4 regions of the Ligilactobacillus sp. MP3 genome follow, and region 4 is predicted to be linked to each of the others. Evidence: predicted binding sites of a transcription regulator. Region 4 holds the regulator's gene; each other region holds the start of a gene.
The links. Region 4 encodes NrdR, which represses ribonucleotide reductase genes. Its sites were predicted from a motif close to ACACNATATATNGTGT; they were not measured.
Positions count from the first base shown of each region.

Region 1: nrdD (anaerobic ribonucleoside-triphosphate reductase) is a predicted target of NrdR. The motif match lies at 6,326-6,341, and genes of this name have one in related genera.
Region 2: nrdH (glutaredoxin-like protein NrdH) is a predicted target of NrdR. The motif match lies at 4,292-4,307, and genes of this name have one in related genera.
Region 3: NOU10_RS03270 (deoxynucleoside kinase) is a predicted target of NrdR. The motif match lies at 4,689-4,704, and genes of this name have one in related genera.

Region 1 is NZ_JANFQI010000016.1:9,567-17,981, forward strand. Features, by position in the region: gene NOU10_RS08845 (class II fumarate hydratase) at 1-629, opposite strand, end outside; gene NOU10_RS08850 (DUF454 family protein) at 925-1,218, shown strand; gene NOU10_RS08855 (FAD-dependent oxidoreductase) at 1,277-2,611, opposite strand; gene spxA (transcriptional regulator SpxA) at 2,763-3,161, opposite strand; gene nrdG (anaerobic ribonucleoside-triphosphate reductase activating protein) at 3,389-4,069, opposite strand; gene nrdD (anaerobic ribonucleoside-triphosphate reductase) at 4,059-6,236, opposite strand; gene NOU10_RS08875 (TIGR01440 family protein) at 6,415-6,972, shown strand; gene NOU10_RS08880 (GNAT family N-acetyltransferase) at 7,496-8,119, opposite strand; partial or broken gene NOU10_RS08885 (LPXTG cell wall anchor domain-containing protein) at 8,310-8,415, opposite strand, start outside.
Region 2 is NZ_JANFQI010000001.1:38,748-47,162, forward strand. Features, by position in the region: gene mprF (bifunctional lysylphosphatidylglycerol flippase/synthetase MprF) at 1-386, shown strand, start outside; gene nrdF (class 1b ribonucleoside-diphosphate reductase subunit beta) at 463-1,443, opposite strand; gene nrdE (class 1b ribonucleoside-diphosphate reductase subunit alpha) at 1,461-3,632, opposite strand; gene nrdI (class Ib ribonucleoside-diphosphate reductase assembly flavoprotein NrdI) at 3,613-3,996, opposite strand; gene nrdH (glutaredoxin-like protein NrdH) at 3,993-4,223, opposite strand; gene NOU10_RS00270 (class I SAM-dependent methyltransferase) at 4,426-5,037, shown strand; gene tadA (tRNA adenosine(34) deaminase TadA) at 5,051-5,551, shown strand; RNA gene ffs (signal recognition particle sRNA small type) at 5,593-5,678, shown strand; gene dnaX (DNA polymerase III subunit gamma/tau) at 5,757-7,496, shown strand; gene NOU10_RS00290 (YbaB/EbfC family nucleoid-associated protein) at 7,514-7,828, shown strand; gene recR (recombination mediator RecR) at 7,855-8,415, shown strand, end outside.
Region 3 is NZ_JANFQI010000003.1:63,065-71,479, reverse strand. Features, by position in the region: gene NOU10_RS03285 (heavy metal translocating P-type ATPase) at 1-1,398, opposite strand, end outside; gene NOU10_RS03280 (metalloregulator ArsR/SmtB family transcription factor) at 1,548-1,862, shown strand; gene NOU10_RS03275 (oleate hydratase) at 1,910-3,604, opposite strand; gene NOU10_RS03270 (deoxynucleoside kinase) at 3,770-4,507, opposite strand; gene NOU10_RS03265 (nucleoside 2-deoxyribosyltransferase) at 4,742-5,209, shown strand; gene NOU10_RS03260 (AzlC family ABC transporter permease) at 5,280-5,987, shown strand; gene NOU10_RS03255 (AzlD domain-containing protein) at 5,974-6,300, shown strand; gene NOU10_RS03250 (MarR family winged helix-turn-helix transcriptional regulator) at 6,353-6,835, opposite strand; gene jag (RNA-binding cell elongation regulator Jag/EloR) at 6,869-7,645, opposite strand; gene NOU10_RS03240 (TetR/AcrR family transcriptional regulator) at 7,770-8,384, opposite strand.
Region 4 is NZ_JANFQI010000002.1:56,455-64,869, forward strand. Features, by position in the region: gene murC (UDP-N-acetylmuramate--L-alanine ligase) at 1-312, shown strand, start outside; gene NOU10_RS01860 (MaoC family dehydratase N-terminal domain-containing protein) at 421-861, shown strand; gene NOU10_RS01865 (Bax inhibitor-1/YccA family protein) at 895-1,596, shown strand; gene polA (DNA polymerase I) at 1,717-4,395, shown strand; gene mutM (DNA-formamidopyrimidine glycosylase) at 4,408-5,238, shown strand; gene coaE (dephospho-CoA kinase) at 5,235-5,840, shown strand; gene nrdR (transcriptional regulator NrdR) at 5,855-6,328, shown strand; gene NOU10_RS01890 (DnaD domain protein) at 6,338-7,684, shown strand; gene dnaI (primosomal protein DnaI) at 7,694-8,415, shown strand, end outside.

The sequences.
Region 1 (8,415 bases), on a different contig from region 4:
TATTCAAGATCATGTTCTAGAGCTGATACCCAGCCAGATACTTCTTGACCAAAAGTTAATGGTGTAGCATCTTGTAAATGAGTACGTCCAATCTTAACTACTCTCCAATATTTTTCTTGTTTTTTCTTTAATTCATCAATCAAATGTTGTGCAGATTCTTCCAACTTAGCTACTGCATCTGCAGCTACAATATTCATTGCTGTTGGGAAAATATCATTAGAACTTTGACCTTTATTAACATCATCGTTAGGTAAAATTTCAAGTTCAGGATTTAATTTTGCAGCTTGATGAGCTACTACTTCATTACAGTTCATATTTGTTTGAGTACCAGAACCTGTTTGATAAACTTTTAATGGGAAATCTTTACGAAGATCTTCATCACTTAAAGCAAGTAAAGTATCGATACTTTCAACAATTAACTTTCCCTTTGCTTCACTAATTTGGTTTAATTCCATATTTGATTGTGCAGCTGCCTTTTTAATTTGAAGTAAAGCACGAATTATTTCAATTGGCATAAAGCGACCAGTTGGGAAATTGTTACGACTACGTTCTGTTTGTGGTCCCCAGAGTGCAGTCTTAGGAATCTTTACTTCTCCTAATGTATCTTCTTCAATGCGAAATTCTGACATAATTAATCCACTCCTTAAGTAAATATTAAGAAATCACTTCCAATATTAATGATACAATTCACATATTCATATAGTCAAATATTATATAATCTATAAAATGTTTTTATATGTGACTCAAAAACACTTATAAATAAAGCATTTATAATTTGAGGAGTTAATTATTAATATTCGTTTTTACAAAAAATAATTTGTTCTGTTTTGCACAAATTAATAAATTTTCTTAAAATAATCTTTAACCACTTTATAATCATTTTGTGCTATACTTTTTATAAATATATAGTAAAGGGGATATTTTATGCGTTTTGTTTTAAGAGGAATTTGGTTAATACTTGCGATTTTCTTTTTCATTTTAGGACTAATCGGATTAGCTTTACCTGTAATCCCTCAAGTACCATTCTTTCTTTTATCAATTTACTTTACGTCTAAGTTTTCTCCTAGATTCCATAACTGGATTTCAAACAATAGATTGTACAAGAAGTATTTATTGCCATTAAAGAATGTTATTAGAAATGAAAGAGAAGTTGTTAAAGATAAATCTAAACAAGTTTGGTATAAAGTTTTAATGGCTAAATTAGGCTTTATCCGTTAGTCAAAAAGTCCTACTTTAATCTTATGGCCGATTAAAGTAGGACTTTTTTGTTATTCAATTAACCTTTCAACACATCATTTAGTGCTTCTGACATTGTTGGATGAGTGTAAATTTGATCTCTTAACATTGTATATGGTAATTTAGCTTTCATCGCCAACGCAATTAAATTAATTACTTCATATGATTCTTCACCGTAAATTGTCGCACCTAAAATTTCTTCTGTATCTGGATTTACTAAGATTTTATACATTCCACGAGTATTTCCTATTACTTTAGCCTTTGGAATGGAAGTAGCTGCCAATTTAAATAGCCTATACTCAATTCCCTTATTTTTAGCTTCCACTTCATTTAAACCAACTCTAGATAGTGCTGGTGTAGTGAAGACACTATAAGGAACTAACTTTCTATCACTAACTTTTCTTTCACCTTTTCCATAAAGTTGGTCAAAAATAATTCTAAAGTCATCTAGAGAAATGTAAGTAAATTGAGGTCCGCCTTTAACATCGCCAATTGCCCATACATTTTCTGCAGTTGTTCTTAAATAATCATCAACTTTAATTGCTCCACGTTCATCTAGTTCAATATCCGTATTTTCCAATCCCAAATTTTCTGTTACCGGCTTTCTTCCCGTTGCTACTAATAAATTATCGGCTTCAACAGTTCGTTTTTGACCATTGATTTCGTAAACAACTTCCACTTTATCAGATAGATCTCTAACTTCTACAACTTTTACTCCTAATTTAAATTCAATCCCATCTTGACTTAAGTCATTGAAAAGCATTTCTGATATATCATCATCTTCACGCTTTAAAAACTTTTCGTTAGTGTCTAAAACTGTTACTTTAGCCCCATAACGAGCAAACATTGAAGCAAATTCTATACCAATATACCCAGCACCTAAAATTACTAATTCATTTGGTAAGGAATTTTGATCCATAGCTGCTGTTGAATCTAAAATATACTTACTTTCTTTCAAACCTTTAACTTGTGGAATTATCGGAGTAGCTCCAGTATTAATAAAGATTCTCTCGCCCTTAATCTTAGTCTTTTCACCACTGTCCAAAACAATTTCAATCGTATGATTACCAACAAATTTAGCTGTCCCATCTAAAACAGTTGCCGTTTCTTCATCTGCGACCATATGATAATTCTTATTTCTTAAAGCTGTTGTCATTTCATTTTTTTGCTTAACAGCATCTTCAAACTTAATTCCACGTTGAGCATTAATGATCAAATTTTTTGATGGTAAACAAGCAATATTAATACATGTTCCACCATACATCTTCTTAGACTTTTCTACTACTAATACTGACTCTCCTTTAGCAGCTAAATTCTTGGCTAAAGTTTTTCCACCTTTTCCAAATCCAATGATTATATTTTTAAATTCTTGCATTTAATATCCTCACTTTCCAGTTTAAATTCAACCAAATTGTAGCACATATATTTTTATTTTACTAATAAAAAGTAAGTATAAAATGATAAAAAATAACAAATCATGTTTCCTTAAAAACACAATTTGTCATTTTTCCACTATTAACTAATTCTTACAAATCCACTAATGCTTGTGCTCTTTGCAATTCTAAAGCTCTAACATCTCTTGGTAAGAATCTTCTAATCTCGTCTTCATTATATCCAACTTGAAGTCTCTTACTATCCATTATGATAGGTCTTCTAAGCAAACCAGGATTCTTTTGAATTAATGTATAAAGTTTTTGTAATGGTAATTCATCTAAATCAATATCTAAATCTTGAAAAATCTTAGAACGTTTAGAAATAATTTCTTCAGTTCCATCTTCTGTCATTTGTAAAATTTGTTTAATTTCATCAACATTTAAAGGGTTAGAAAAAATATTTCTTTCTTCAAATGGAATATTATGTTCTTCTAGCCATGCACGAGCCTTACGACAAGATGTGCAACTTGGTGATGTATAAAGTGTAACCATCTATGAAACGCCTCTTTTCTAAATTAAGGACCTACCTCAATGTACTACAATATAATTAACCACATACTTATTTTACTACATATTGTCCAAAAAATAAATATCTTTTACAAAAAATATTAATTAACTTTTTGTAAACAATTATCATGTTTATATTAATGTAATTATATCAAATATTTTTAGTCTCAAATATCTATATATATAAACTTATATAAAAGTTAAGTTTTTATTTATTTAGTCAATCTATCCCAAATTACAACTTGACCTTCTTTAAGTGACTTTTGTACATCAATAATCCTTTGATTAGAACTTCCTCTAAATTGCAAAGTTAAATCCATCAAATCTTGTTCAAATCTACCATCAACTAAAATATCTAAATTATATAATAATTCTAATTTATCTTCAGATTCTTTCATCAATTCATCCCAAGTATATCCTGACCAAGACCAAATATCTTTTGCGTGACCGTATTCTTTTCTTATTCTTTTAACCAATTTCAAACAAACCTGCGTATTTAGAAATGGTTCTCCACCTAATAAAGTTAATCCTTGACAATAGCTCTCGCCTAAATCTTTAATAATTTGATCTTCAAGTTCTTGGGTATATGGGGTTCCATAATTAAAATTCTGAGCAGCTTTATTATAGCAACCTGGGCAAGCAAACATACATCCACTAACATATAAACTACATCTAATTCCTTCACCATCAACAAAATTAAATGGTTTATAATCTGCAATCTTCATTTGACTTAAATTACTTGCTAACCATTCTTTAGGTTGTGGATTACGAGGGCCTCTTTTTCGTCTTCTTTGCTTATTTTTTGATTCACTATTATCTACTTTAAAATCATCCTTATTAACAAAGACTGTATCTCCACCAACACTTATACGAATCGAATCATTATTGTTCATCTTCTGCCATTCCATTCATTAAATTTTTAGCTCGTGATGCTATTTCAACGTGACGACCATGTACCATTGGTCTTTGTAGAGGATTACCTAAGTAACCACAAGTTCTCTTTACACAATCACATGTCTTAGGATCATGATTACCACACTTAGGACATTCAAAACCACGTGCTGTTGGTTTAAATTCACCTTGGAATCCACATTTATAACATTTATCAATTGGAGTATTAGTTCCTAAATAACCTATCTTATCATAAGCCCAGTCCCACACAGCCTCGAGTGCCTTAGGATTTTGTCTCAAATTAGGATATTCGCAATAATGGATGAAGCCACCAGAAGCATACTTAGGATAATCCATTTCAAAAGTCAATTTTTCAAATGGAGATGGATGCTTTCTTACATCATAGTGGAAACTATTTGTATAGTATTCTTTGTCTGTAATATCCTTTACCTTACCAAATCTTTCTGTATCTAATTTGCAGAAACGATCTGTCAATGATTCACTTGGAGTTGAATAAACACTAAAGTGATAATTATATTCCTTAGACCAAGCTTTGCATCTTAAGTTTAGCTCTTTAACAATTTGTAAAGTAAAGTCATGAGCTTCTTGATTATTTTCCCAATCAGGACCATAGAAACTTGTTCCGACTTCATACAAACCAATGTATCCCAAAGAAACTGTTGCTCTACCATTTTTGAAAAGTTCATCTACATTTCCATCTGGTTTTAATCTCTTGCCGAAAGCACCAAATTGATACAAAATAGGTGCATTTTCAGGACTAGCATCCAATACTCGTTTAACCTTGAAAACTAATGCGGATTTAGCAACTTGCATTTCCTCATCAAAAATTTGCCAAAATAGATCTTTATCTCCATTAGCTTTTAAAGCTATTCTTGGTAAATTAACTGTTACTACCCCTAAATTCATCCGTCCAGAGTTAACTTCTTGACCATTTTCATCCTTCCAACCTTGCAAGAATGAGCGACAACCCATTGGCGCTTTGAAACTACCTGTTAACTCTTTAATCTTGTCGTACATTAAAACATCAGGATACATTCTCTTAGTAGCACATTCAACTGCCAATTCTTTGATGTCGTAGTTAGGATCTTCAGGCTTCAAATTTACACCTTTCTTGATTGTGAAAACCAACTTTGGAAAAATAGCAGTTCTCTTTTCTTTACCCAATCCAGCAATTCTAATTCTCAAAATTGATTTTTGAATTTCTCTTTCAACCCATGACGTTCCCAAGCCAAAACCTAAAGTAGTAAATGGTGTTTGACCTTGTGATGAAAATAATGTATTAATCTCATACTCTAATGCTTGCATCGCATCATAAATATCTTTTTTAGTTCTTTTAACTGCAAAAGCCTTGATTTTATCCTCATCAGTGATAAATTCTTCACTTTCCTTCAAATGCTTGTGATAATTCTTCATAGCAAATGGTGCTAAAACTTCATCAATTCTATCAGCAGAACAACCACCATATTGAGAAGAAGCAACGTTGGCGATGATTTGTGCCATTTGTGCTGTTGCAGTTTGAATAGAATGAGGACTTTCCACTTCTGCATTACCAATCTTAAATCCATGGGTCAACATTTCTTTAAAGTCAATTAAGCAACAATTAGTCATGGGACTCCATGGTGTGTAGTCCAAGTCATGATAATGAATATCACCACGTAAATGAGCCTTAGCAACATGTTCAGGCATCATCTTCAAACCTAGTGTCTTTCCAACAGTTCCGGCTGTTAAATCACGTTGCGTATTAAAAACTTTACTATCCTTATTAGCATTTTCGTGAACTAAACTTGGATCCTTTCCTTGAAGTCTAGCTAGTCTTTCTGTTGGATTTGTTTGTTCTTCCCATTTTTCTTCATCTTGTTTACGATATTCTATGTAAGCTTGAGCTTTATCATCTAAACCTAGCTCTTTTAACGTATCTACAAAAGCAGTTGCTACTTCCTGTGCACTTACTTCGCCTTTTCCTACTAATTTATTTAGTATTCCACTAATTACATTTTCTTGGATCTTACCCGATAAATCCATTGCATTTAGTACTAATTTTAATTTATATAAAGCAAAGGAAAATTTTGCTCCATCTCTTTTAACGAAGTAACTCGGTACTTCTTTTATTATTTTTATATTATTTTTATCTGTTTTTAAATCCAACATAGCACATTTCCCTTTCCATTATTTTATACTATATATATTACACGTTAACTCTACCTAATACAATATATAGTGCCAAAAAATAAAATATCACACTATATATAGTATGCAATCTATTGAATAATATTTTTTTCAAACTTGCGTTATAATAGGACATATAGCAATTATTGGTGGTGAGAAAATGGAATTAACTGAAATCAAAGAAAAAACTTTACAAGCACTTAATGAGTTGCTTGAACAAGCTAATTTAAAAAAAGATGATATTTTTGTACTAGGTATGAGTACTAGTGAAATACAGGGACAACATATTGGTAAACATTCAAATATTGATATCGGTCGCACAGTCGTAAATACAATCAATGATCGCCTTAAAGAATTAGGTGTACATCTTGCAGTTCAAGGTTGCGAACATTTGAACCGTGCTTTAGTTGTCGAAGAAAGTGTTGCTGAAAAGAATAATTTGGAAATTGTCACAGTTTATCCGTCTCTACATGCGGGTGGAGCTGGTCAAATCGCAGCATTTGAAGCTTTTGATAACCCAGTAGAAGTTGAGCATATCACTGCAAAAGCTGGTATGGATATTGGGGATACTTCTATTGGTATGCATGTAAAATTTGTACAAATTCCCGTTAGAACAAGTATTACTGAAATTGGCAAAGCACATGTTACGTTCTTGCGTTCACGTCCTAAATTGATCGGTGGTCAACGCGCTAAATATACTTGGGATCCATTTAATTAATATAACAGCGTCAAACTAGATTTTTATCAAGTTTGACGCTGCGTTATTTTATCGCTCATTACGGTACGGAACACGCCATGGTAACAAAACAGTGTCCACTATACCATTTAGTGAAAAGTTAAACTGGCAAGTTTACTGTGTTCCCAGAATTCCTAATTTCAAACCATTAAGAAACGATAGTTTTAGGTTAAGTTAGGATAGTTCAAGCCATAATTCTATTAAGAGTTATCACGTAATTTAACATGAATTTCTTGTATAATTTTTTCTAAATTTAAATAAAAGATCTACCAGATAATTACCTGATAGATCTTTCATTAAATTTATACTGAATATTTGACAAAAATTCTCCCCCACACAATATGGGGAATACATTCTTATCCTTCAAAGTATTAGAAAAGGTAAGCTATTATTTATATAGTAGAATCATTATCACAATAAACTACATATAATCCACGTTATATTTTAACACAATGTAGCAGTAAAAAAATTCCATACTATTAAACGTAGAGTTATCTTTTCATATTTATGATAATTGCCCTGGTAAGATTTTCTTTTCCTTTGTTGGAAAATTAGTGTCAAATTTTTCAACTTCTGCATCTTCAACAATATATCCTTCTGGATCCTTAAAAGTACCAATTACTTCAGAAAGATAACCTGATTGTAATTCTTTTATCATGAAAAATGGAATTTCTTCATTTCGAGGAAAAGGATCATAGTAAATATTCATAGAATGTCCACTTACAAATCCAAATTTTCGATAATACTTTGGATCTCCAGTAATTACTAATGCACCACAACCAAGTTTTTTTGCTTTATCCATTGTAAATTTAATCAATTTACTACCATATCCTTTCCCTTGATATTTTGGTAACACACTAACAGGACCAAATGTCATAACTGGAACAAATTCCCCATTATCACATTGTATTTTAGAATTACAATACATAATATGGGCAATCACTTCTCCATCTTTTTCAATAACATAATCCAATTCTTTTACAAAATCAGAACGTTTTCTAAATTTATGAAGAATATAATGTTCAGAACATCCAGGATGATATTTATTCCAAAAAGCTTCTCTTGTAAGATTCTCTACTTGTTTCCATTCTTCTTTATTTTCCAAACGAATTATAATATTATTTTTCATAGAATGCGATTTCACCTCTAAAAATTTTATTAATTAACACTACAATAATAACATTTAGCTGTTTAATTTTTTATACTTTCTAGTAGTTCATAAAAAGACGGCACTAAATCTCGTTAATATTGAGCTTAGTGCCATCTATTATAACTATTTTAAGAAAAAATTTCGTTACTTAATATATCACATCAATTTTTTAGCGTTTTCGAATAATCTCCCATACTCCAAGAATAGACGTCAAAAGTAATCCAATAATCGAGTAAATGGTCCCTGCTTTATTTCCAGTTTGTGGAAGTTTATTT
Region 2 (8,415 bases), on a different contig from region 4:
CAATAGACTTAATGAGACATAGTAAGCAAGCCCCTTCTGGAATAATGGATAAAATTTTCATTACCTTATTTGAGTATGGTAAAGAAAATGGTTATGAACGTTTTGATATGGGAATGGCACCATTAGCTAATGTAGGGACTTCTCAGTATAGTTTTATTGAAGAAAGAGCTGCACATTTTATTTATGAGTATGGATATTCATTTTATGGTTTCCAAGGCTTAAGAGATTACAAAGATAAATATGTCAGTTATTGGTTGCCTAAGTATACTGCTTATAGAAAGAGAAGTTCAATTATCTCTACAATGCTAGAAGTAACAAGCGTTGTTAATAGTAAGAGAAGAGAACAATTTAGAAGAGAGATTTCATTTTCAAGATTCTGGTCATAAAAATTATTAATTTAATATAGTATAAAAAATATCCTCGTCAATTTTCAGATCGATTGACGAGGATATTTTTATTTATCTATTTATCAGAGTTATCATCAAAGTTAAATAAGTAATCAGAATCTTCCATTGCTTCAACGTCACCAAGGAGATATCCATTACCAACTTGAGAGAAGAAGTCATGGTTAGATGTAGAAGTTGAAATACCATTCATAACGACTGGATTAACATTTTGTGCATATCCATCAGCAAATAGTGGATCCATACCTAAGTTCATTAATGCTTTATTAGCATTATAACGAAGGAAAACTAATACATCATCAGTCCAACCAACTTTGTCATAAAGTAAGTGAGTATATTTTTCTTCATTTTCGTATAACTCATAAAGCAAATCGTACATCCAAGAAGTAAATTCTTCTTGTTCATCATCAGATAGTTCATTAAAGCCTAATTGAAACTTATATCCAATGTAAGTACCATGAACCGATTCATCGCGAAGAATTAGTTTAATAATTTCTGCTACGTTGGCTAATTTATTATGACCTAACCAATATAGTGGAGTATAGAATCCTGAATAAAATAAAAATGTTTCTAAAAATACAGAAGCAACTTTCTTTTGTAAAGGACTACCGTTTTGATAAATTTCATTGATACGATTAGCTTTATATTGCAAGATTTCATTAGAATTTGTCCAATCAAAGATTTCTTCAATTTCCTTAGGAGTATTTAATGTAGAAAAAATTGAAGAATAACTTTTAGCATGAACTGATTCCATAAATTCAATGTTATTCATAACAGCTTCTTCGTGTTGTGTACGAACATCTTTCTTCAATGAAGACATACCATCTTGGGATTGAAGTGTATCTAATAAAGTTAAACCACCGAATACTTTACCAACGACGTCTTTGTCATCTTCATTAAATTCACGCCAATCAGATAAGTCATTGGATAAAGGAATACGTGTATCTAACCAGAATTGTTCAGTAAGTTTTTCCCACGTAGCTTTATCAATTTCATCTTCTAAAGCATTCCAATTAATAGCGGTATATGATTTAGTCATTATCTAATTCTTCCTTTCTAAATTGAACAACTTTCGCATTCATTTGCACCAACTTCAGATGCATCATCAGTAAAAGTACGTACATAGTAAATAGATTTAACACCTTTATAATGTGCATAATTGCGAAGAATAGATAAATCTCTAGTTGTCATTTTATCAGTTCTTCCATTCTTCCACTCATATAAACCTGCTGGAATTGTTGAACGCATAAATAATGTTAAACTCATACCTTGATCAACATGTTGTTGAGCTGCTGCATAAGTATCGATAACTTTACGCATATCAGTATCGTATGCTGATTTGTAATAAGGTAAAGTTTCATTTGACAAGTAAGGTGCAGGATAGTAAATCTTTCCAATTTTTCTTTCTTGACGTTCTTCAATTCTATTGATGATAGGGTGTAGACTAGCTGTTGTGTCATTGATATATGAAATAGAGCCATTAGGTGCTACAGCTAATCTGTTTTGATGATATAAGCCGTATTTCATAACATTTTCTTTAAGACTAGTCCAGTCAGATTTTGTAGGTATAAAGATACCATCAAATAATTCTTTAACACGTGCATTTTTTGGTGCAAATTCTTGATTTAAATAAGTATCAAAGTAACTACCGTCAGCATATTTACTATTTTCAAAATTATCAAAAGTAACTTTTCTTTCTTTTGCAATTTTGTTTGAAGCTACTAAAGTCCAATAGTTTAGTAACATGAAATATACACTAGTAAATTCAAGAGCTTCAGGTGATCCATATTCAATTTGATTTTTAGCAAGGTAAGCATGTAACCCCATAGCACCTAAACCGATAGTATGAGCTAATCGATTTCCATGTTGGATTGATGGAACAACATCAATATCCGATTTATCAGTAACAAAAGTTAAAGCTCTAGTCATAACTTCAACAGATTTACCGAAGTTAGGTGATGCCATAAGATTAACAATATTAGTAGAACCTAAGTTACAACTAATATCTGTCCCTAGAACTTCATATTCTTGACGATTATTAATTACTGAAGCACGTTGAACTTGTAAAATTTCGGAACATAAATTACTCATAACAATTTTTCCAGAAATAGGATTTACTCTATTAGCAGTATCTATGTTAATAACATAAGGATATCCAGATTCTTGTTGTAACTTAGAAATTTGTTCTTCTAAATCACGAGCTTTAATAACTTTCTTAGGAATATTTGGATTAGCAACCATATTATCATATTCTTTAGTGATATCCACATAAGAAAATGGTTTGTGGTAAACACGTTCAACTCCCCAAGGATCAAAAAGATACATGTCTTCATTTTTAGCTACTAATTCGTAGTATTTATCTGGAACTACTAATCCTAATGAAAGGGTCTTTACACGAATTTTTTCATCAGCATTTTCTTTTTTAGCAGATAAAAATGCTTCTATATCAGGATGGAAGACATTTAAATAAACAGCACCAGCACCTTGACGTTGACCAAGTTGGTTTGAATATGTAAAGCTATCTTCAAGTAACTTCATAACAGGAACGACACCAGATGCAGCTCCATGAATTCCTTTAATAGGAGCACCAGCACCGCGTAAATTGGAAAGATTAATACCAACACCACCGCCAATACGTGATAATTGTAGGGCAGAATTAATATTTCTTCCGATTGAATTCATGTCATCAGTCATTTGGATTAAGAAACAAGATACCAGTTCTCCACGACGTTTACGACCGGCATTCAAGAAACTTGGAGTAGCAGGTTGATATCTTTGATGGATTAATTCATCGGCTAATTCTAAAGCTAATTTTTCATCTCCATCACCAAAATAAAGAGCGTTAGTAGCAACTCTATCTATAAAGTTTTCTAAATAGTAGGCATTATCGTCAGTTTTTAAAGCGTACTGAGCATAAAATTTATATGCTGCCATAAAAGTTTTAAAATGAAAATCTTCTTTTTTTAGGTAATCATATAATTTTTCGATAAATTCAAATGAATATTTAGAAATAAATTCTTCTTCATAGTAGTTATTTTGAATTAAATAATTAATTCGTTCCTTAATCGAAGAAAATTGTTTAGTATTAGGCTTAACATTTTCATTTAAAAAGGCTTCAAGAGCCTCTTTATCTTTTCCTAATTGGATTTGACCATTTACAGGAATATTTATTTCATTATTTAAATCAAAGTAAGTAACTTTACTAATATCAATGTCCTTTAGACTCAAGTTCCTTCACCGCTTTCTTAAAATTTGAAACATCAGTAGGAGTTCCATTAAATTCAAATGCATAAATTAATGGAACGTGATATTCGTAAGATAGATTCTTTGCTGTAAAGATAAATAATTCAGCAAAGTTACGATTACCAGTTCCAACAATTCCTTTAAGATAATGACTATTATTTTGATACTCTAAAAAGTCATTTATGGGTTCTGTTATCTGTTTATCATAAGTAGGTGTAATTAATACAAAGGGATCATTTACTTCAAAAAAAGGATTGGCAGCATCTATTTCAAAATATTCATAGTTGCTGCCTAATTTTTTGATAAATCTTTTTGTTTGTCCAGTTACCGTGAAGTAAACTATTTTCATTGAGCAATCAACTTCTTCAATAAGTCTGGACGGAAACCATTTACGATAGGGGAATCATTTTCTTCCAACACAGGTACAGCTTGGAAACCCTTGTTCTTTAAATAGTCAATATATTCAGGATTTTCGGAAATGTTGTGTTCTTTAAACTCAACGTTATGTTGTTTTAAAAATTTTTTTGTCATTTTACATTGAATACAATTGTTTTTAGTGAATAAATCTAATTTCATAAAAACTACCTCCGTAACTTCTTCGTGTATTTAGTATACAATATATAGAGAAAAATTCAAGTCTAACTACACCATATATTGTGGATTTTTAATGATAGTGTCCGACATGTTGTGTTAATGGGAATTTTGGTAAAAACAATAATTTGCTAAGGTAGAAAAAAATGCGTATTATTATAGATATAAATTACAGGAGAAAAAGACAATGACTAATTATTATTATTCTTCAAACCCAGACGTAGAACATAAAGAAAAAAAGTGGAATTTCGAATTGCTGGGAAATAACATACATTTTACAACAGATAATGGAGTTTTTTCAAAAAATACGGTTGATTTTGGTACAAGAGTACTATTAGAAACTATTGATGCTAATTTAGATTTAGATAATAAAAAAATACTAGATATGGGTTGCGGCTATGGCCCTATTGGATTGTCAATAGCAAAAGCATATCCAAATAGTCAGGTAGATATGGTAGATGTCAATGAACTAGCCCTTGAATTAGCCAAGAAAAATGCAGCAAATAATAATATAAATAACGTTAAAATTTTTAAATCTAGTCAATATGAAGATATTAATGAAACTGATTATGATTTGATAATTACAAATCCACCTATAAGAGCGGGAAAAGATGTTGTTCATGGGATTTTAGCAGGATCAAAGCAACATCTAAATCTTGGTGGCAGTATTGTAGCTGTAATTCAAAAGAAACAAGGTGCACCTTCTGCAATAAAGAAATTAAATGAAGTATTTGAAAATTGTCAAACCTTAAATAAGAAGAAAGGATATTTTATTTTACAAAGTGAAATGATTAAATAGCGAGGTGATTTTCTTGCCATTGACTGATGAACAAAAAGTGAAATTTATGAAAGAAGCTTTATTTGAAGCAAAATTAGCAGCTAAGATTGGAGAGGTGCCAATTGGCTGTGTAATTGTAAAAGATGGAAAAATCATTGGGAGAGGGCATAACTTAAGGGAACATAGTCAGAATGCTACACTACATGCAGAGATGTTAGCCATTGAGGAAGCAAATGAAACAGTTAATAGTTGGAGGTTAGTCGATACTCAACTTTTTGTAACATTAGAACCTTGTCCAATGTGCAGTGGAGCGATTATTAATTCAAGAATTCCTGAAGTATATTATGGTGCATCTGATCCTAAAGCAGGAACTGTAGGAACATTGATGAATTTACTTGAAGATAGCAGATTTAATCATCAATCATTTGTAGAAAAAGGAATTTTAGAAAATGAATGTGCTTCTATTCTGAAAGATTTTTTTAAATCAATTAGGAAAAAAATGAAGAAAAAAAGAAAAAATCGAGTGAAAGACTAGATATTTTTGACTAATTCGTGTATCATAGTATTTGCCGCAAGGCCTTGAGGCAATGTTGTCTTTGTGAAGCGTGTCAGGTCCGGAAGGAAGCAGCACTAAGCAGAGTTCGCATGTGCCTTAAGTTAATATGAAATGTTAACTCTCGGTTTTGTTCTTGGAGCAACCGAGAGATTTTTTTTGATGAATTTTGGAAGGAGGAGTCTCTTTGAGTTATCAGGCTCTTTATCGAGTTTGGCGTCCACAAAGATTTATGGATCTAGTTGGTCAAGAAATGGTGACCAAAACTCTGAAAAATGCAATTATAACTCACCAAACCTCGCATGCTTACTTATTTACTGGTCCTAGAGGAACTGGTAAGACATCTGCAGCAAAGATTTTTGCCAAGGCTATAAATTGTCGCTTTTCAAAAGAAGGTGAGCCTTGTAACGAGTGTGAAACATGTAAGGCCATTACGGAAGGGCGTTTAAATGACGTTATTGAAATAGACGCGGCTTCTAATAATGGTGTAGAGGAAATTAGAGATATTAGGGATAAAGTAAAGTATGCGCCCACAGAAGCTGATTATAAAGTATACATTATTGATGAAGTTCATATGTTATCAACTGGTGCATTTAATGCTTTGTTAAAGACCCTTGAAGAACCTCCAGCAAATGTAGTCTTTATCTTGGCTACAACGGAACCGCATAAAATCCCAGCAACTATCATCTCAAGAACGCAGAGATTTGATTTTAAGAGAATAACTGCTGAGTCTATTTTACAAAGAATGATTTATATTTTAGATCAAAAAAATGTAGATTATGATGATAAAGCTTTAAAAGTAATCGCTAAAGCTGCTGAAGGTGGAATGCGTGATGCTTTAAGTTTACTAGATCAAGTAATCTCTTTTGGTGATAATAATGTTACTTTAGATAACGCATTATTAGTAACGGGGAGTGTTACACAAGAAAGTCTATTTAATTATCTGAAATTTGTACTATCTAAAGATACGACTAATGCTTTAAAAGAAATTCAGCAGATTGTAGAACAAGGTAAAGATGCCAATCGCTTAATTGAGGACTTAATTAATTATTGTAGGGATTTACTATTATACCAACAAGCACCAGAAATGGTTTCTGATGGCGAATTAGGTTTATTAGATGATAAATTTAAGGAATTATCTCAACAAATAAATGTTACTCAAATTTACCAAATCATAGATGAATTAAATAAACAGCAAGAGAATATGAGATTCAGTTCTCACCAATCTATTTATTTGGAAGTATTAACTGTCAAACTAACGCAATTAAGTACGAATAGTGAAGCTGATAGGATATCGAATGTTGATTTGAGCCAAATTGAATTATTAAAGCAAAAAATAGAAAACTTACAACGTAAAGTGGATAGTTTATCCAGTAATACAATTCAAATTGAAAAGAATAATGAACCTAGAAAGCAAGTTAGAAAAAATACAACAAAGGGACAAAAAAATGTTAAAATTAATTTGTCACAAGTTTATAGTGTATTAAACAATGCTACAAGGCAATCACTAAATGAATTGAAACAAGTTTGGCCAGATTTAATGAATATGTTATCTGTTACTCAAAGAGCAATTATGCATGTTAGTGAACCTGTTGCAGCTAGTGAAAATGGTGTTGTTGTTGGCTTTGAATATGCATTTTTATGCCAAAAAGCTCTTGAAGACCAAGAGTTGATAGATACTCTGGAAAATGGATTAGATAGACTAATTGGAAAGGTTCCAAGTTTAGTATTGATTCCAGTAGAAAATTGGCCTGAAATAAGAAGTAACTATCTTAAACAAAGAAAAAATGGGGCAGTAGTTATTGCTGATGATACAAATGAACAATCTCAAGATAATGATGATCAATCTACTCCAACTCAACCAACTATTATACAAAAAGCTGAGGAACTATTTGGTACAGACATTGTTGAAATAAAAAATGATTAATTGAAAGGATATGATGAATGATGATGCGTGGTATGAACATGCAAAGTATGATGAAACAAATGCAAAAACTACAAAAGAATATGAAAAAGGATCAAGATGAGCTAAATGCAACTATTTTTGAAGGTCATGCAGCTGATGATGCTGTAGTAGTAAAATTTACTGGTGATCACAAGATGACAGATATATCTATCAAGGAAGAAGCTGTTGATCCAGATGACGTAGATATGTTACAAGATTTAGTACTTATGGCAGTTAATGATGCTATGAACAAGATTGATAAACAAACACAAGAAACAATGGGTAAATATTCTCGTAATATTCCAGGACTATAATTTTTCTAGAAGGAAGGGGTTATTAGATGCAATATCCAGAACCTATTTCTAAATTAATTGATAGTTATATGAAATTACCAGGAATTGGTAGTAAAACGGCAACTAGATTAGCATTCTATACAATTGATATGCAAGAGGATGATGTGACTGAATTTGCTCAATCTCTGATCTCTGCTAAAAGAGATTTAAGTTATTGCAGTATTTGTGGCAATATTACTGAAAGTGATCCTTGCATGATTTGCGCTGATAAATCGCGAGATAATAGTAAGGTTGTTGTTGTTGAACAACCAAAGGATGTGATGTCATTAGAAAGAATGAATGAGTATCATGGTTTGTATCATGTACTCCATGGTGTATTATCTCCAATTGAAGGAAAAGGTCCTGAAGATATAAATATTGCTTCTCTTTTAAGAAGACTGCAGAAAAATGAAGCAATAAAGGAAGTTATCATTGCTACTAATGCGACCCCTGAAGGAGAAGCAACTGCTATGTACATTGCTCGTTTAGTAAAACCAGCTAATATAAAGGTTACTAGATTAGCACATGGATTAGCTGTAGGTAGTGATATTGAATATGCAGATGAGATG
Region 3 (8,415 bases), on a different contig from region 4:
ATCCCCTGTAAGCATAGTAACATTGTCTATTCCTACATTCTTAAGACCTTGAATAGCTACTTTAGCATCAGTCTTTATCATATCTGAGACTTCTATTGCACCAAGATATTCATTATTTAGAGCTACATAGACGACAGTTCCAGTAGTATCTTCTATTGTCGATACTCCATCAATATTAAGCTTATTCATCAGCTTCATATTACCTACACTAATAGTATCACCTTGATATTCAGCTCTAACACCTAGACCTACTAGTTCTTCAACATTGCTTACTCGCGCAATATTTCCCGGGTAATTTTTAACAATCGAATGGGCAATTGGGTGTGGAGAAGATGATTCAGCGATTGCAGCTAATTTTACGATTTCTTTCTTGCTTACTCCATTTGTAGGTATAATTTGAGTTACAAAAAATTCACCTCTAGTTAAAGTGCCTGTCTTATCGAAAATAACAGCTTTAGCTTGACTAAGCGCCTCTAGGTAATTGCTTCCTTTAACTAAGATACCAGCCCTAGAGCTTGCACCAATTCCACCAAAATAACTTAATGGTATTGAGATAACTAAAGCACATGGGCAGGAAATAACTAGAAAAATCAAAGCTCGATATAGCCATACTTGGAATTCTTGTCCTAAAAATAATGGTGGGATGCTAGCTAACATGATCGCAGATATTACTATTACTGGAGTATATATCTGAGAAAATTTAGTAATAAAATTCTCTGTCTTTGTCTTTTTTTCACTAGCATTTTGTACTAATTCTAAAATCTTTGTTACGGTAGAATCTTTATACTCTTTACTTACTCTTATCCTAAGGGCACTATTTTCAACAATCATTCCACCTAAAACCTGACTATCCTTAGTAACTAACAAGGGTTTTGTTTCACCAGTTAGAGCTGCAGTATTTAAATATGCCTCTCCAGATTCAACAACTCCATCAATCGCTATTTTCTCTCCTGGATTAACAATGATTATGTCACCCTTGTTTAATAACTCTGGCTTAACTTGCTGTAATTTACCATTCAATTCTAAATTAGCATATTCAGGTCGAATATCTAGTAAGTTAGTTATTGATTTTTTAGAATTTTCTATCGCTAAATCTTCAAATATTTCACCTACACGATAAAATAACATAACTGCAATAGCTTCAGAAAATTGTCCAATCGCTAAAGCCCCAACTGTAGCTACCGACATCAAAAAATTCTCGTCAAACCACTTACCATGAAGTATATTTTCTATCGCTTCTTTTAAAATTGGATAAGCTGAAATAATATAAGTTACTATGTACAGAACTATCGTTATATTTTTCGGTATAAAATGAGCGAGAATCAAAAGCATTAAGCAAAGTGCAATTACTCCACTTTCTTTTTTCTCATCTGGTGACATTCTTTTTATTAAGCTCATAATAAACACCTACTTTCTAAAATATGAATATATGCTCATATATTTACATCTAGAGTATAACACGTTTTCATTTCCCTATCAATCCAGCTTATAACTTTTTTGCGTGTCTTTTTTTGCTAGTAATGGTAGAATTAGTTTTGGTGAACTATATGAAAGAACATTTTGCAAAATTACCTTCAGAAGAAGAAACTCAACGCAGTGTCCAAATATTTAAAGCATTTGGAGACTATACTCGCTACAAAATTTTGTATCTATTATATGAACGTGAACTTTCAGTCTCAGAAATCACTTCTGAAATTGGAGTTTCACAATCTGCTATCTCTCATCAACTTAAACTGTTACGTCAAACAGGTCTTGTATCTGGTCGACGTGATGGTCAAAGAATTTTATATAGTTTAGCAGATAAACATATTATTATGATTTTTAAACAAGTCAAAGAACATATCAGTGAAGATGATATTTAAAAAGAGTGCTGAGAAAATTTCAATTCTCTAGCACTCTTTCTTTATCTCTATTCAAACATTCTCTTCGTTGCTCTAAGCAATACTCTTGGATCTTTATCAAAGCGTGGATTCTTAACTAGTTTAGCCTCTGACACTCCTGCAAAATGGAATGCAGCAACTTCACCTGAACGAACTGCACTTTGTTCAGTAAATACCATTTGATATGGTTGTTCTACAAATTCTCCAGTAAATGCTAAGTTTGTAGAATGCTTTGGAATTACTTCTGGACGATCACTCTTAGCACGATTGTTAAATAATGCTGAAGCATATGGCATGTATACTGGGATACAATTGATAACACTGTCCATAATTTCATCTTCTAAGTCCATGATATTGTGTGGACCAGGATCTACTTTAGATAATTGTCCTATCAATTCTTGCAACATTTCTTTACCTGTCATCTTGATATATTGTTTATCAACAAATTCTCCTCGACGACGTGGATATAAGAAGTATCCCCAAATTACAGATTCATTAGCTTTTTGTGTTGTAAAGTGTGGTTGATGATGTACAACAATCGACATATTAACATCTTTATGTCCTAATGGTGTAATAGGTTCAGTTGAAATGAATGAATTTAAAGCATTTCCTGGAACTTGTGTTGTAATTCTAGTGATTTCATTTAATAAAATATGATTCTTAGTTGTTAAAGTAAAACTTACCCATTCTGATGCATCTCTATCATTGAAGAATTTATCAGGATTTCCCAGGTTATAAAATCTTTCGCATGCTTTCTTCCATAATGATGAAGCTGCCCCATAATCCATATTTTCAGGAGCTGGCGTGTTGAAATCACCTAAAGTTGCAGAATCTGTGATAGAACCGTTAGTAAAGAAGACAACTGTTTCATCATCTACAGTTACGTGTTCTACTGTGCCTTGTTCGATGTTTTCCATTTCTAAACCAGTTACAGTAATTTCATCTTGCATTGGTGTATCTTTAAATTCAAAATCTGTAACTCGTCTGTTCATAACAAAATTACATCCTTGTCCTTCAAGATACTTAATTAGTGGTAACATAATACTTTCATATTGGTTGTAACGTGTACGATTTACCCCTACTAAATGTTCAATTTGAGTAAATTCATAAATCATCTGATGCATATAACGTCTTAATTCTTGAGCTGATGATTGTGTTCTAAATGCAAAAGTTGTTTCCCACATGTACCAGAAATTAGTTTGGAAAATATGTGGTGAATCTTCAAAATATTCTGCAATTGTCACATTATCTAATTTTTCTTCTTGATTATCAGGCATCATAACTAAACGTGAAAGTAATATTCTGTCTAGGTTATTTAAACCAAGCTTGTGACCATCAACGATTCCCTTGCCTCCTTGAAGCAAACGAGCTTTATCATAGGTACGATGTTTACTATCAAAATCACGTGTATCTTCAGCAGCCGTCATGCCTGGTTCTGTAACTGAAGGAATTCTGTCCAATAAATCCATCAAATCAACGTATGTACGATAGTTTAACATACGTCCACCACGAGCAATAAATCCCTTTGTATTTTCCATTGGATGATTTTTATTCCAATATTCTTCAGCAGCTTCAGAAGCAGTAGATCCGTCATTAGCACCATGTGTATCTAAAGCATAGAAAGTAATATCTTTACCATTCCAATTTCCTTCTTGAATCAAATAAACTGCACCAGCCATATTTGCTAGACCAGCACCTATCATTATAGCTTTTTTCTTTCTCATAAAGATCACCTCACAAAACTATTTAAAAAACGTTTTCAATATATATTATAAACTTTTTTGTCGTCACTAAAAGAGATATTCGACATTTTAATAAAAATGTATCAATATTTAATGGATTTTAATAATATAAAAAAAATCGGACCTAAAGCCCGATTCCTAGTTTTCTTAATTTAAAAATGCTTGATGTTTCTTTTTGAAATGTTCAAATTGTTCTTCGCTAATATTACCTAATTCTAGTAATTTATTTTCTACAGTTTCTAGAACTTGAACACGATCTTCCTTACTTTCCATAAAGTCGTATTTATCACCGTCAATGATCAAAAGTGGTGAAGCATCATATTCCTTCATCCAGATATCGTAATGCTTCAATAGTCTTTGATAGTAATCTACCAAGGAAGGATCTTTTTCAATTAATTCATAATCACGACCACGTTTTTCAATTCTTTTAATCATTGTTTCATATGAAACTTTGATTGTAATCATCAAATCAGGTGATTTTTTGTGTGAAGCAAGTGGTAATTCTTCCATCATGTTGTGCAATAAACTCTTATAGATATCATATTCTACTTGAGTTGCGTTTCCCATTTCAGTGTTCATACGCATAAAGATTTCATCTTCATAAATTGAACGATCCAAAATGTTGTTATCATCTTGCATAGCTTTCTTTATCATCGCAAAACGACGATTTAAAAAGAATGTTTGTAACAAGTAAGCATATGGATTAGTTGCTTCCTTATCCCCTTCAGCACGCTTTTTAGCAGCAATTTCATTTCCCTTATAAAAAATTGGTAATACAGGGTTATCCTTTACTGGTTCGTAATATGCCTTAGTCCCTAATTCTTTAGCTAAAATTTCTGTTAAACTTGACTTGCCAGAGCCAATAATACCTGATAATGTAATCAAAATGATTGAAGCATCCTTTCTTTTCTAAATATCTGTAATTGTAAGCAAAAAAATATGCTACATGTAGCAGCATTTCAATAAAGTTCTGGTACAAACCAGACTATCCTATATAATAATACACATCTTGATCTAAAAAATAAAGAATTATTTTTCGGTATCTTGTATTTAAAATAATATTAAGGTACCATATGTTGTATCATCATTAATTAATATACATATTTGAGGAGAATTGTAATGGCTAAAATTTATCTCGCGGCTCCATTTTTCAGTGATGGCCAACACGACCGTATCAATCAAGTAAAAGAAGCTCTTGAAGCTAACAAAACTGTATCTAGTATTTTTGTACCTGAAGAACATTCATATGAACATGCTGAATTTGGATCACTAGAATGGCAAAAAGCTACTTTTACTCTTGATATCAATAATATTTACACGGCTGATGCTGTAGTTGCAATTATTGATTATAAGAAAGAAGAAAGTGATAACGAAGCTGATTCTGGTACAGCTTTTGAAATTGGCCTTGCTTTTGGTACTAATACACCTGTCATTGTAGTTCAATTCGATGCTGAAAAGGAATTGAATCTCATGATTTCTCAAGCTCTTACAGCTTACTTTGACGCAAGCAAAGGTGAATTATCTGATTTAGCAAATTATGATTTCAATGAATTGATGCCTAAATTAGCTAATCGCCCAGTTATCTAAACTCTTTTCACTACCAGTATTATCATGTTACTGGTAGTTTTTTATATATTTTTTTAAGAAGGTGTTATTTATGAATGCTGAACTTAATCGTAAAACAGCAATTAAAGAAGTTCTTCCTACTGCATTCGGCTATATTGGTATTGGAATTGCTTTTGGGATTGTTAGTAAAGCTGCTGGTTTGTCGGCTTTGCAAGCTGGTCTTATGAGCTTGATTGCCTACGGGGGATCTGCACAATTTATTATCGTAAGTATGCTGTTAGTACATAGTCCTATTATTTCCATCATTACAGCTGCTTTTCTCGTTAATTCACGTATGATTTTAATGAGTTTAGTAACTGCTAAATACTTCAAAAACAATAGTATGTTACATAATATCCTAATTGGATCCTTGTTAACAGATGAAAGCTTTGCTTTGGCAATGAATAAACTCAACTATACAAATAATAAACTCAATTTTGCTTGGTTTGACACAGCCAATTGGTTCGCATACTTCGTCTGGTTTTTCTCTTCAGTTTTAGGTGCTTTAGTGGGAAATTTTATCGAAAATCCCACTAATCTAGGAATCGATTTTGCCTTGGTAGCTATGTTTATAGGTTTGTTATACCTACAAATGATTTCTGATAAGTCATTAAAATTAAGTCTACAGCTTTTAGTAGTAGTTGCTACCTTTATCCTTGTTTATTTAGGACTTATTTTTATACCTAGCAATCTTTTAATTATTATTGTCACATTATTAGGGTGTGCAGTAGGGATGGTGTTGAAACATGTCCTCTTTTAATTATGTCTTACTCACAATCATTGGTTGTGGATTTGCAATGTGGCTTTCAAAAGTACTGCCATTTATTTTACTTAAGAAATTCTCTTTACCAGCAATTGTTATTGAATATCTGAGCTTCGTTCCAATTGTTATTATGTCTGCCTTGTGGTTTAGTCAACTTTTCACTCAACACTTGGGACATCTTCCTAACATTAACTGGGAAAATCTTCTGGCATCTTTGCCAACCTTAATCAGTGCTATTATTTCTAAAAATCTTTTGGTCACAGTTATTGTGGGGATTATCTCATTAGCTCTCATTCGTATGGTAATTTAAAAGGCTATGCAGCTTAACATTGGTAAGCTACATAGCCTTTTAACATCTTCAATTATGAACGTAATCTTCTTCTTTGGCGTTCTTCTAATTCACGGTTATTATCGTAAATCTTGTCCCCAATTTCTTTAACAAGCTCAACGTTCTTCTTATATTCTGCTTGTGTCATATCAATATTTTCAAAACAATCTTGTACGTGTGATTTAATTTCTGCTTCCATTTTAACTGAGTAGTCTGTTAAGGAAACAAATACCTTACGTCCATCTTCACCTGTACGTTCACGAGTTACCCAACCATTTTTTTCCATACGTTTCAATAATGGTGTCAAAGTACCTGTATCTAGGCCTAAACGTTCACCTAATTCTTTGATCATCATTGGGCGTTGTTCTTCCCATAATACCAATAATGTGATGTATTGTGGGTAAGTTAACTTAAATTCTTTCAATGATTCTGTATAAAAACGATTATAGAATTTTTGAGCTGTGTAAACAGCAAAACATAATTCATTTTCTAATTTATTTGGCTTATGTTCTAACATATTACCGTCACTTCTTTCTTTTTAATTATTATATTAAAATTTAGCTTTTGCTGGTGCAATAATTACATAACGATAAGGCTCTGAACCTCGCGAAAAAGTTTTAACATGCTCATCTTTAGCTAAGGATGAATGAATAATTTTTCTTTCAAACGCTGGCATTGGCTCTAAACTAATTTGACTTCTAGAAATTATAGCTTCATGTGCTTTTTTCTGAGCTAAATTGTTCAAGGTTTCTTCTCTTCGCTCACGATAATCAGCTACATTTAACATAATACGAATTCTTCGATTATTATTTTTATGCTTATCGAAGTAATCTTGCGCTAGTAGTTGTAAGGAATTTAACGTTCTACCATGTTTTCCTATTAATAAACCTTCTAGTTCAGTATCAAAATTATAGTAAACTACCCTTTTTCCTTGGCTAACATCTATAACAGCCTTTATTCCCATCTGCTTAGTTATATCAGCTAGATAGTAACCTAAATTTTGAATAACCACATCTAAATTATTTTGATTTTCTTCTTCTACTTTCTCACTATTTATTTCAATGTTTTTACTATCCTCGTTATCTAAAGTTTCTGATTCTCTATCTACTTGATCCTCAGATACAATCTCTAATTGAGGTTTAGTATCACTTTCAGTTTGCACACTTGAGTTTACAGTCAATTCTATAACTGCTGGTTTTTTTCCTAACCCCAGGAATCCTTTGCGGCCATGAGAGATGACTTCAATCTCTACATTTTCTCTATCTACACTTAAATCTTGCAATCCTTTACTTATGGCAGAATCAATAGTTTCTCCCGTGTATTGCATCAAAATCTTCCCCCTTTCACAATTTTTTATCAAACTACTATTATATTTTTTTTGCCATAAATTGCACAAATAATTATATCATGAAAACTTATTTTAAACTATATAATTTTGCACAAACAGTATACTATTCCTTTATTGGTCTAAATAAATGATATGGAGAAATAATTTGGATTTTCCCTAAAATATCAAGGAATTCATCGATACTTTCCATTGATTCTTTATTATAATTCGATACCCAAATTCTAATCGCACCTATGATTTCACCTGCAAATATCCCCTCTGCATATCTGGTAGGTATCATTGTCCCATACGTTATTTTATGAAAAGAATTACGAATAGTTATTTCTTCTTTTAATAAATCCATAAAATCACGATAAAAATCTATTGTTGCATTTCTTGAAAATAAAGTACGCACCATATCACTATTTTCATTAATAAAAACGGCTAATTTATAAAATTCATCATGTGTTGATAAATACTTTTCTTCATCTGTCTGCAATCTGCGGACTTCAAACTGTTCAATGACTTTTCTATCGGCTTCCATCGCCTGTTTAATACCTTTTAAAATCCTACTTCTAACATCATACAAAAATTCGTACTTATCTTTATAGTATATATAAAACGATCTACGACTAATACCGGCGGCAGCTACCAATTCCGCAACTGTCAACTGGTTAAATGATTCATTTTCCAAAGCCTTAACCAGTCCACTCTCCAACTTGAGTTCTGTCTTTTTCAAAATTCATCCAATCCTCTCTGTTTTGTACACT
Region 4 (8,415 bases):
GCAGTATTCCAACCACATACTTTTAGTAGAACAATTGCGTTAATGGATGAATTTGCTGAAAGTTTAAGTTTAGCAGATAAAGTTTACTTAACTGATATCTTTAGTTCTATTAGAGAACATGATGGAAAAGTTTCTTCTGAAGATTTAGGTAAGAAAATTAGTAAAGGTGGAGAGGTTCTAAAATTAGATAATATGTCCCCTCTACTAGATTTCCATGACGATGTTGTTATTTTTATGGGAGCAGGAGATATTCAAAAATATGAACATGCATATGAAGATTTGCTAAGTAATTTGAGTTTAAAAAATAACTAGTTATTAAAAGATCATTCTAAAAAATATCAAAACAGACGCCTGTCTAATTAATTGTTAAAAAAATCTACATGTGGTATGATATGTCTAAGAAAACGTGGAGGTGTTGTCATGTCTGAAGATGTGCATAGGCGCGGTAAAACAATTGATGAGATAAAAGAAGGAGATTCTTTAACTGTTACTGAAAGTATAAGCGATAGAGATCTGTTATTATATTTAGGTATTACAAACGATAATAATCCTCTATATATTCAACATGATTATGCAAGAGATACTGAGTATCAAAAGCCAATCGTTCCACCAGTATTACTTACAGGTATTATTACAAGTTCAATTTCTAAAGTTTTACCAGGACCAGGTAGTGATGTAGTTAATTTATCAACTAATTTTATCCTTCCCGTCTATCATGATGAGATGGTAACATTTAGTTTTGAAGTTATTAAAGTTGATAGCATGAAAGAAGTTATTACGATTTCTGTTGAAGGTGAAAATGAAGATGGAGATCGTGTTATTGATGCAGTGGTGATTGTAAAACCACCTAAGATTTTTTAATACTTTAGACTATGAGAGGATTTGATATTAAGAATGAATAATAATGAGATTTATGGAAATCAAGCTGGACTAAATAGTTTTATGGCTAAGATGTATGGCTTTATGGCTGGTGCAGTTGCAATTTCTGCTGTCACAGCTTATCTGATTTCTAATGTATATAAGGTACAAGCCTTAACTTTTTTTGCTAATAATCGTTGGGCTGTATGGGGAATTTTGATTTTGCAAGTTGTTTTAGTTATGTCTATGTCTTTTAAAGCTGACAGATCTCCAGCTATGTCCTTAACGGGATTGGGATTATATTCAGTATTAGAAGGATTATTTTTTGGTTTAATTGTTCAAGTTTATTCAAGTCAAGATGTAACTATGGCATTTGTTTCAGCAACAGTTATGTTTATAGTTTTAGCTTTGATGGGAACAAATACTAAGAAAGATTTGTCAGGAATAGGTCGTCAAGCAATGGCTGCTTTGATAGCTTTAATTATTGTAATGATAATTAATATTTTCCTAAAAAGTTCAATTATAACTCTAGCATTTTCATTTATCGGTGTTATTATCTTTGCAGCTTTAATCGCTTGGGATTCACAAAGATTCCGTCAAATGTACATTCAATATGGAAATCAAGTTAATGCAACAAATTTAGCAATTATGGGCGCATTACAATTATATTTAGACTTCGTAAATTTATTTATACAGTTATTAAATATTTTCACTGGTCTAGGCGGAAATAAAGATTAATATTTTAGACTTGAGATTTTTCTCAGGTCTTTTTTTATTTAATAGAATATAGTTTATTGGTACAATAAGATTAGAAGAAAACGAAGGGAGTATATAGTTGGACTTCCAGCTAAATGTATTATGGTAGAAGAAAAAAATAAATTATTATTAATAGATGGAAATAGTGTTACATTTAGAGCTTTTTTTGCTTTACACAATTCTTTAAGTAGATTTGTAAATCATGAAGGATTACATACTAACGCAATTTATGGATTTAAGAATATGTTAGATAGCATCTTAACTAAGGTTAACCCTACACATATATTAGTAGCTTTTGATGCTGGTAAAACTACTTTTAGAACTGAAAAATTTACTAATTATAAAGGTGGGAGAGCTAAAACTCCTTCAGAATTATCAGAGCAATTTCCAGAAATAAAAAATTTACTAGAAGGATATGGAATAAAAACTTATGAGCTAAAAAACTATGAGGCTGATGATATTATCGGAACATTAGCTGCAAAAGCCGAAAAGAAAAACTATGATGTTGTAGTTGTTACAGGAGATAGGGATCTGACGCAATTAACAACTGATAAAACAACGGTTGCTGTAACAGTTAAGGGTGTTAGTGAGATTGAAGAATATACTCCAAGTCATGTTGAAGAAAAAATAGGTTTGATCCCCGAACAAATTGTTGATATGAAGGCCTTGGTGGGTGATACTTCTGATAATTATCCTGGGGTTACAAAAATTGGTGAGAAGACAGCAATTAAATTGTTGAAACAATATGGTACTTTAGATGGAATCTATAAAAATATAGATGAAATGAAAAAGTCTAAGATGAAAGAAAATTTAATCAGAGAAAAGGAAATTGCTTATTTATGCCAAGATTTAGCAGAAATTAGAAAAGACGCTCCAGTTGAAATATCTTTAGAAGAAACTGAATGGACTGGAAAAGATATTGAGAAACTAGTAACGTTATATCAAAAATTAGATTTTCGAAAGTTTTTATCACAATTAAAGGATGAAAGTAGTGAACAATTAGATATTTTTGAATCTAAAAGTAATATAGAGTTTACTGAATTAACAGAAGAAAATTTAGATGATATAAATGTTAGTGATAATGATGAAATAGTATTTAATTTAGAAATAGATGGAGAAAATTATCATACAGCTGAAATTATTGGTTTCTCTATTAAAATAGGTGATAAATATTTAGTGTCGGATGATATAGATTTACTAAAGAAAAAACAAATCAAGAATTTGTTGGAATCAGATGAAGTTGAAGTAGATTTATTTGATGGCAAAAGACAATATGTTGGCTTAAATAGATTAGGTGTTACTTTATCGAAAATTAATTTTGATTTGTTACTTGTATCATACTTGCTAGATAATAGTGAAAATAGTAATGATCTAGGTTTGTTGGCACAACAGCACGAATATTATGATGTAGAATCTGATGAGCAAATATATGGTAAAGGTGCTAAACATGCTGTGCCAGAAGATAAAGAAGTTTTATTTGAACATTTAGTGAGAAAAGTAAAAGCGATAAATAATTTAAAAGAAAAATTATTTAATGAGTTAGAAGAAAATCAACAACTAGATCTATATACAAAAATAGAACGTCCGTTGTCGATTGTATTAGCAAATATGGAAATTGCGGGCGTAAAAGTGGATAGTAATAGACTAGAAACTATGCAAAGCGAATTGAAAGAACGATTAAGTGAACTAGAGCAGGAAATATATAATGAAGCTGGAGAAGAATTTAACTTAAATTCACCAAAACAATTAGGTGTTATATTGTTTGAAAAATTAAAGTTACCAGTTATTAAAAAGACAAAAACAGGATATTCAACAGCAGTAGGTGTATTAGAGCAACTTAGAGGTATGTCCCCAATTGTTGATAATATCTTACAATATCGTCAATTAGCTAAAATACAATCTACATATATTGAGGGATTGTTAAAAGTGGTTTCTAAGACAGACGGAAAGGCTCATACAAGATATACTCAAACCTTAACTTCAACAGGAAGACTATCTTCAGTTGATCCAAATCTACAAAACATTCCTGTTCGTTTAGAAGAAGGTAGAAAAATACGTCAAGCTTTTGTTCCAAGTCATCCAGGATGGGAAATATTTTCTTCTGATTATTCACAGATTGAATTACGTGTATTAGCACATATTTCAAAAGACAAAAATATGCAAGAGGCTTTTAAGGAAGGCATGGATATTCACGCAAGTACAGCGATGAGAATTTTTAATGTAGATAGTCCAGATGAAGTAACTCCTAATATGAGAAGACAAGCTAAAGCTGTTAATTTTGGAATTGTATATGGTATTAGCGATTATGGTTTATCACAAAATATAGGAATATCAAGAAAACAGGCTAAACAATTTATAGATACTTATTTAGATACATTTTCTGGTGTAAAAGATTATATGGAAAAAATTGTTGAATTTGCTAAAGAAAATGGATATGTAGAAACTATTTTTAACAGAAGACGATATCTACCTGATATAAAGAGTCGTAATTTTAATTTACGCTCTTTTGCTGAAAGAACAGCTATGAATTCACCAATTCAGGGTAGTGCAGCTGATATTATTAAGGTTGCGATGATTAATATGCAAGAAATGTTAAAAGAAAAGAATTTGCAAGCAAAAATGCTACTTCAAGTACATGACGAATTAATCTTTGAAGCACCAACAGAAGAAATTCCATTATTAGAGGATATAGTTCCAAAAGTTATGGATTCAGCAGTTAAGCTGGATGTACCGTTAAAAGTTGAAAGTAAGCATGGACAAACTTGGTTTGATACGAAGTAGGAAGGTGAGATAATGCCTGAATTACCAGAAGTTGAAACAGTACGTAGAGGACTAGAGAAACTAGTCTTAAATAAAAAAGTAAAAGATATTAGAGTGTTGTATTCTAAAACTATAATTAATGAAGAGACAGAATTCATAGAAAAACTAACAAATAAAACTATTAAAAAAATTGATAGACGTGGGAAATATCTATTATTTAGATTTAGTAGTGATTTGACAATGATTTCCCATTTGAGAATGGAAGGGAAATATTTCGTTGAACCAAGTACAAAAGAAGTTGAAAAACATACCCACGTAGTATTTGATTTTACAGATGGGACATCACTTAGATATAACGATGTTAGAAAGTTTGGCAGGATGCAATTGGTTAAAACAGGAATGGAAATGCAAACAGCTGGTTTAGCCAAATTAGGACCAGAACCTAAAGAGGAAACCTTTATAGTTGAAGATTTTTCTAAAAATTTGAAAAGGAGAAAAAAAGCTATAAAAAATGCTTTATTAGATCAAACGATAGTGGCAGGTTTGGGAAATATTTATGCAGATGAAGTGTTGTGGATGAGTAAAATTCATCCTGAAACACCGGCAAATAAATTAACTGAAGAGGAAATTGAAGTTTTACGAGATAATATTATTAAAGAACTAGCGTTAGCTACCGAAGCCGGAGGAACTACAATTAGATCATATACAGATGCATTTAGACATTCTGGAGGATTTCAGTTTAGCTTACATGCTTATCAAAGAACAGGAGATCCTTGTGAGAGATGCGGAACACCAATTCAAAGAATTGTTGTAGGTCAGAGAGGAACACATTTTTGTCCTAAGTGTCAGGTGGTAAAATTATGAAAATTTTAGGATTAACTGGCGGAATAGCTTCAGGAAAGACAACTGTTAGCACATATTTAAAAGAGATGGGATATCCAATTATTGACGCTGATAAAGTTTCTCGTAAAGTTGTGGAGCCACATACAGAAGGTTTAAAAGAAATTAGTCATTTTTTTGGGAATGATATTTTACAATCTGATGGAAGTTTAAATAGAAAAAAATTAGGTGAAATAGTTTTTGAAAACAAGGACAAAAGAGAGTTACTTAATAAAATATTGAGTAAAAAAATACGCACAGAAATAATTAATCAAATTGAATATTATAAAAAGCAAGGTGCAGATGTATTAATCTTAGATATTCCTTTGTTATTTGAAGGTGGATATGATAAGATGTGTGATTTTACAATGGTCATATATATTCCCAAAGAATTACAAATAGAAAGATTGATACAAAGAGATGGACTAACTAGGGATAAAGCGTTAAAAAGAATATCTGCTCAATTAGATAGTGCAGAAAGAAATTCCAAAGCTGATATTGTCATTGATAATTCAAGAAGTATTGAAGATACTCATAATCAAGTGATAGAATGGCTAGAGAGAAATAATTTAATGTTAGAGAAATGAGGTGAGCTACAACTATGAAATGCCCAAATTGTCATAAAAACGGTTCTAGAGTTGTAGATAGTAGACCAGCGGATAATGGACATGCCATTAGAAGACGCCGAGAATGTGAGCAGTGTGGATATCGATTCACAACATTTGAGAGAGTCGAAGTAACCCCTTTATTAGTTATTAAGAAGAACGGAACAAGGGAAGAATTTCAAAGAGAAAAATTGCTAAGGGGAATTGTAAGAGCTGCTGAAAAACGTCCTGTAGGAATAGATGAAATTACAGAAATAGTTGATAAAGTTGAAAATAAACTACGCTCTGTTGGAGGAACCGAAGTCTCAAGCCAATTAATTGGGGAATATGTAATGAAAATATTGGCTGATGTTGATGAAGTTGCCTATATTAGATATGCGAGTGTTTATAGGGAATTTAAAGATATGCACGCCTTTGCTGATGAATTAAGGGAATTAATGGATCGTGAAGAAAATAATTCGAAAGATTAGGATGAGTTTATGGATAGCGCATTGAATAAACTATCACCAAAAGATGGATATTTGGTATCTGCATCTACCTATATAGATAATCATGATATTGAAATTGTTCAAGTGCTGTATCAGCCAATAATAGGTATTGTAGCAGTAGCATTATATTCATATTTACGTTTTGAAATTGACCCTAAATTAATATTAAGTGAGAGAAAACTGAATAAGAATATTATAGATGGCTTAGGGATAAGTATTCCTGGGTTATATGATGCACGTTTGAAACTTGAGGCTACGGGGCTTATAAAAACATTTGAAGGTGAAGATAAATTAGGTAAGTATCATATCTATGAACTTCAAAAACCATTAAACGAAGTGAAATTTTTTACAGATGATTTATTAAGCACGGCGTTATTAGAAATGGTTGGAAATGAAAAATTTAAAAAATTATCTTTATGGAATAAATTTGATAATAATTATCATGATAAAAAAGAAGTTACAAAGCAATTTTTTGATGTATTTAATTTAAATAAAGATAATATTGTTTTACAAGCTCAATTAAATAATAGTAAGATTTCAAATGATGAATCTCTTATTAATCGCCAAAAGGTATCATTAGACATGACAGTTTTTAGTGATTTCATAAAGAACTCATATATAAGTTCAGATGATGTTATGGATCACTTAGATATTATTAAAAGTGTCAAATTAGTTTATGGTATAGATGAATTTCAATTAGTAAAACTTTTAGAAAAAGCAATTAATGTAACAAATAATAAGATTGATTATAATGAATTTAAAAAATTAGCTCAAAAAAATTTTGATAGCAGAATTCGAAGAAACTTTAAGGAAAACAAGATAGTAGAAACGGCTAAAGCTAAAGATGACGAAAAAGATAAGAATATTGATCCTTTAGTTAATGCTTTTAAAGCCTATGTTCCATTAGAATTTTTAGAGATCCTAAAAAATGAGTTAGGAAGTTTTGTCACTGCTAATGAAAGGTATGCTGTAAAAACATTGGTAGAAAAGCAGATGTTACCAAATGAAGTTATTAATGTTTTAATTCATTATTTGTTAGTTGTTCAAGATAGTTCTACCATCTTAAAAGGAACATTTGAAAGAATTGCTGCTGATTGGGCAAAGAAAAAAATAAGAAACGCTCAAGAAGCGATGACTTACGTTAAAAGTTTCACTCGAGAAAAATCACTACAACGCAAAATGACAAAAAAAGATTCAAAAGGCCGTAAAAGCAATGTAATTGTTAAAGAAAAATTACCTGAGTGGGCTAAAGAAAAGGGAAAGAATAAGCTAACAGACGTTGGAAAGAAAGAAAATAAAGAAATTGACGAGCTATTGAAAAAAATAAATGGAAAGTAGGTGAGCTATGTGGAAGATATGGGAAAGGAACTTAGTAAAAGGCTAGTAGAAAATAAGTGGGAAAAAAAGTATAAAGAAATAATTGAAAAAAGTTTAAAAGATGATGATGTGCAATTGTTTTTACGTGAAAACAAAGATAGACTAAGTCATCAAGAAATATTAAAGGGTGCAAGTAAGTTATATGAATTTGTTGACTTAAAGCAAAAAATAGCAGAAGGAAAAGAAGTTTTTGCCCCAGGGTATTCGCCACAATTAACTATTAGTGATCATCATATTGAAGTAACCTATGTACCTACTAAAAAATTGATAGAAAAGAGACGACTAAGAGAAATAAATAATAGAATTAATATTGTCAATCTTCCTAAAAGTATTCGTAAAGCAACACTAGAAAATTATTATAGAGATGATGATGGAAGAATGATAGCTTTAAAAAAAGCTATAGAATTTGTTGCGAACTATACTGAAACGCCTAATATCTTTCATAAAGGACTATATTTATCTGGATCGTTTGGAGTAGGAAAAACATATTTACTGGGAGCGATTGCTAATAAATTAGCAGAAAAGGGGATAAAAGTAACTTTAGTTCACATGCCATCTTTTGCTGTAGAAATAAAAAATTCTATTGGTAAAAATACCACTATGGAAAAAGTTGATGCTTTGAAAAAAGCTCCTGTATTAATGATAGATGATATAGGTGCTGATCAACTAAGTAGTTGGTTTAGAGATGATGT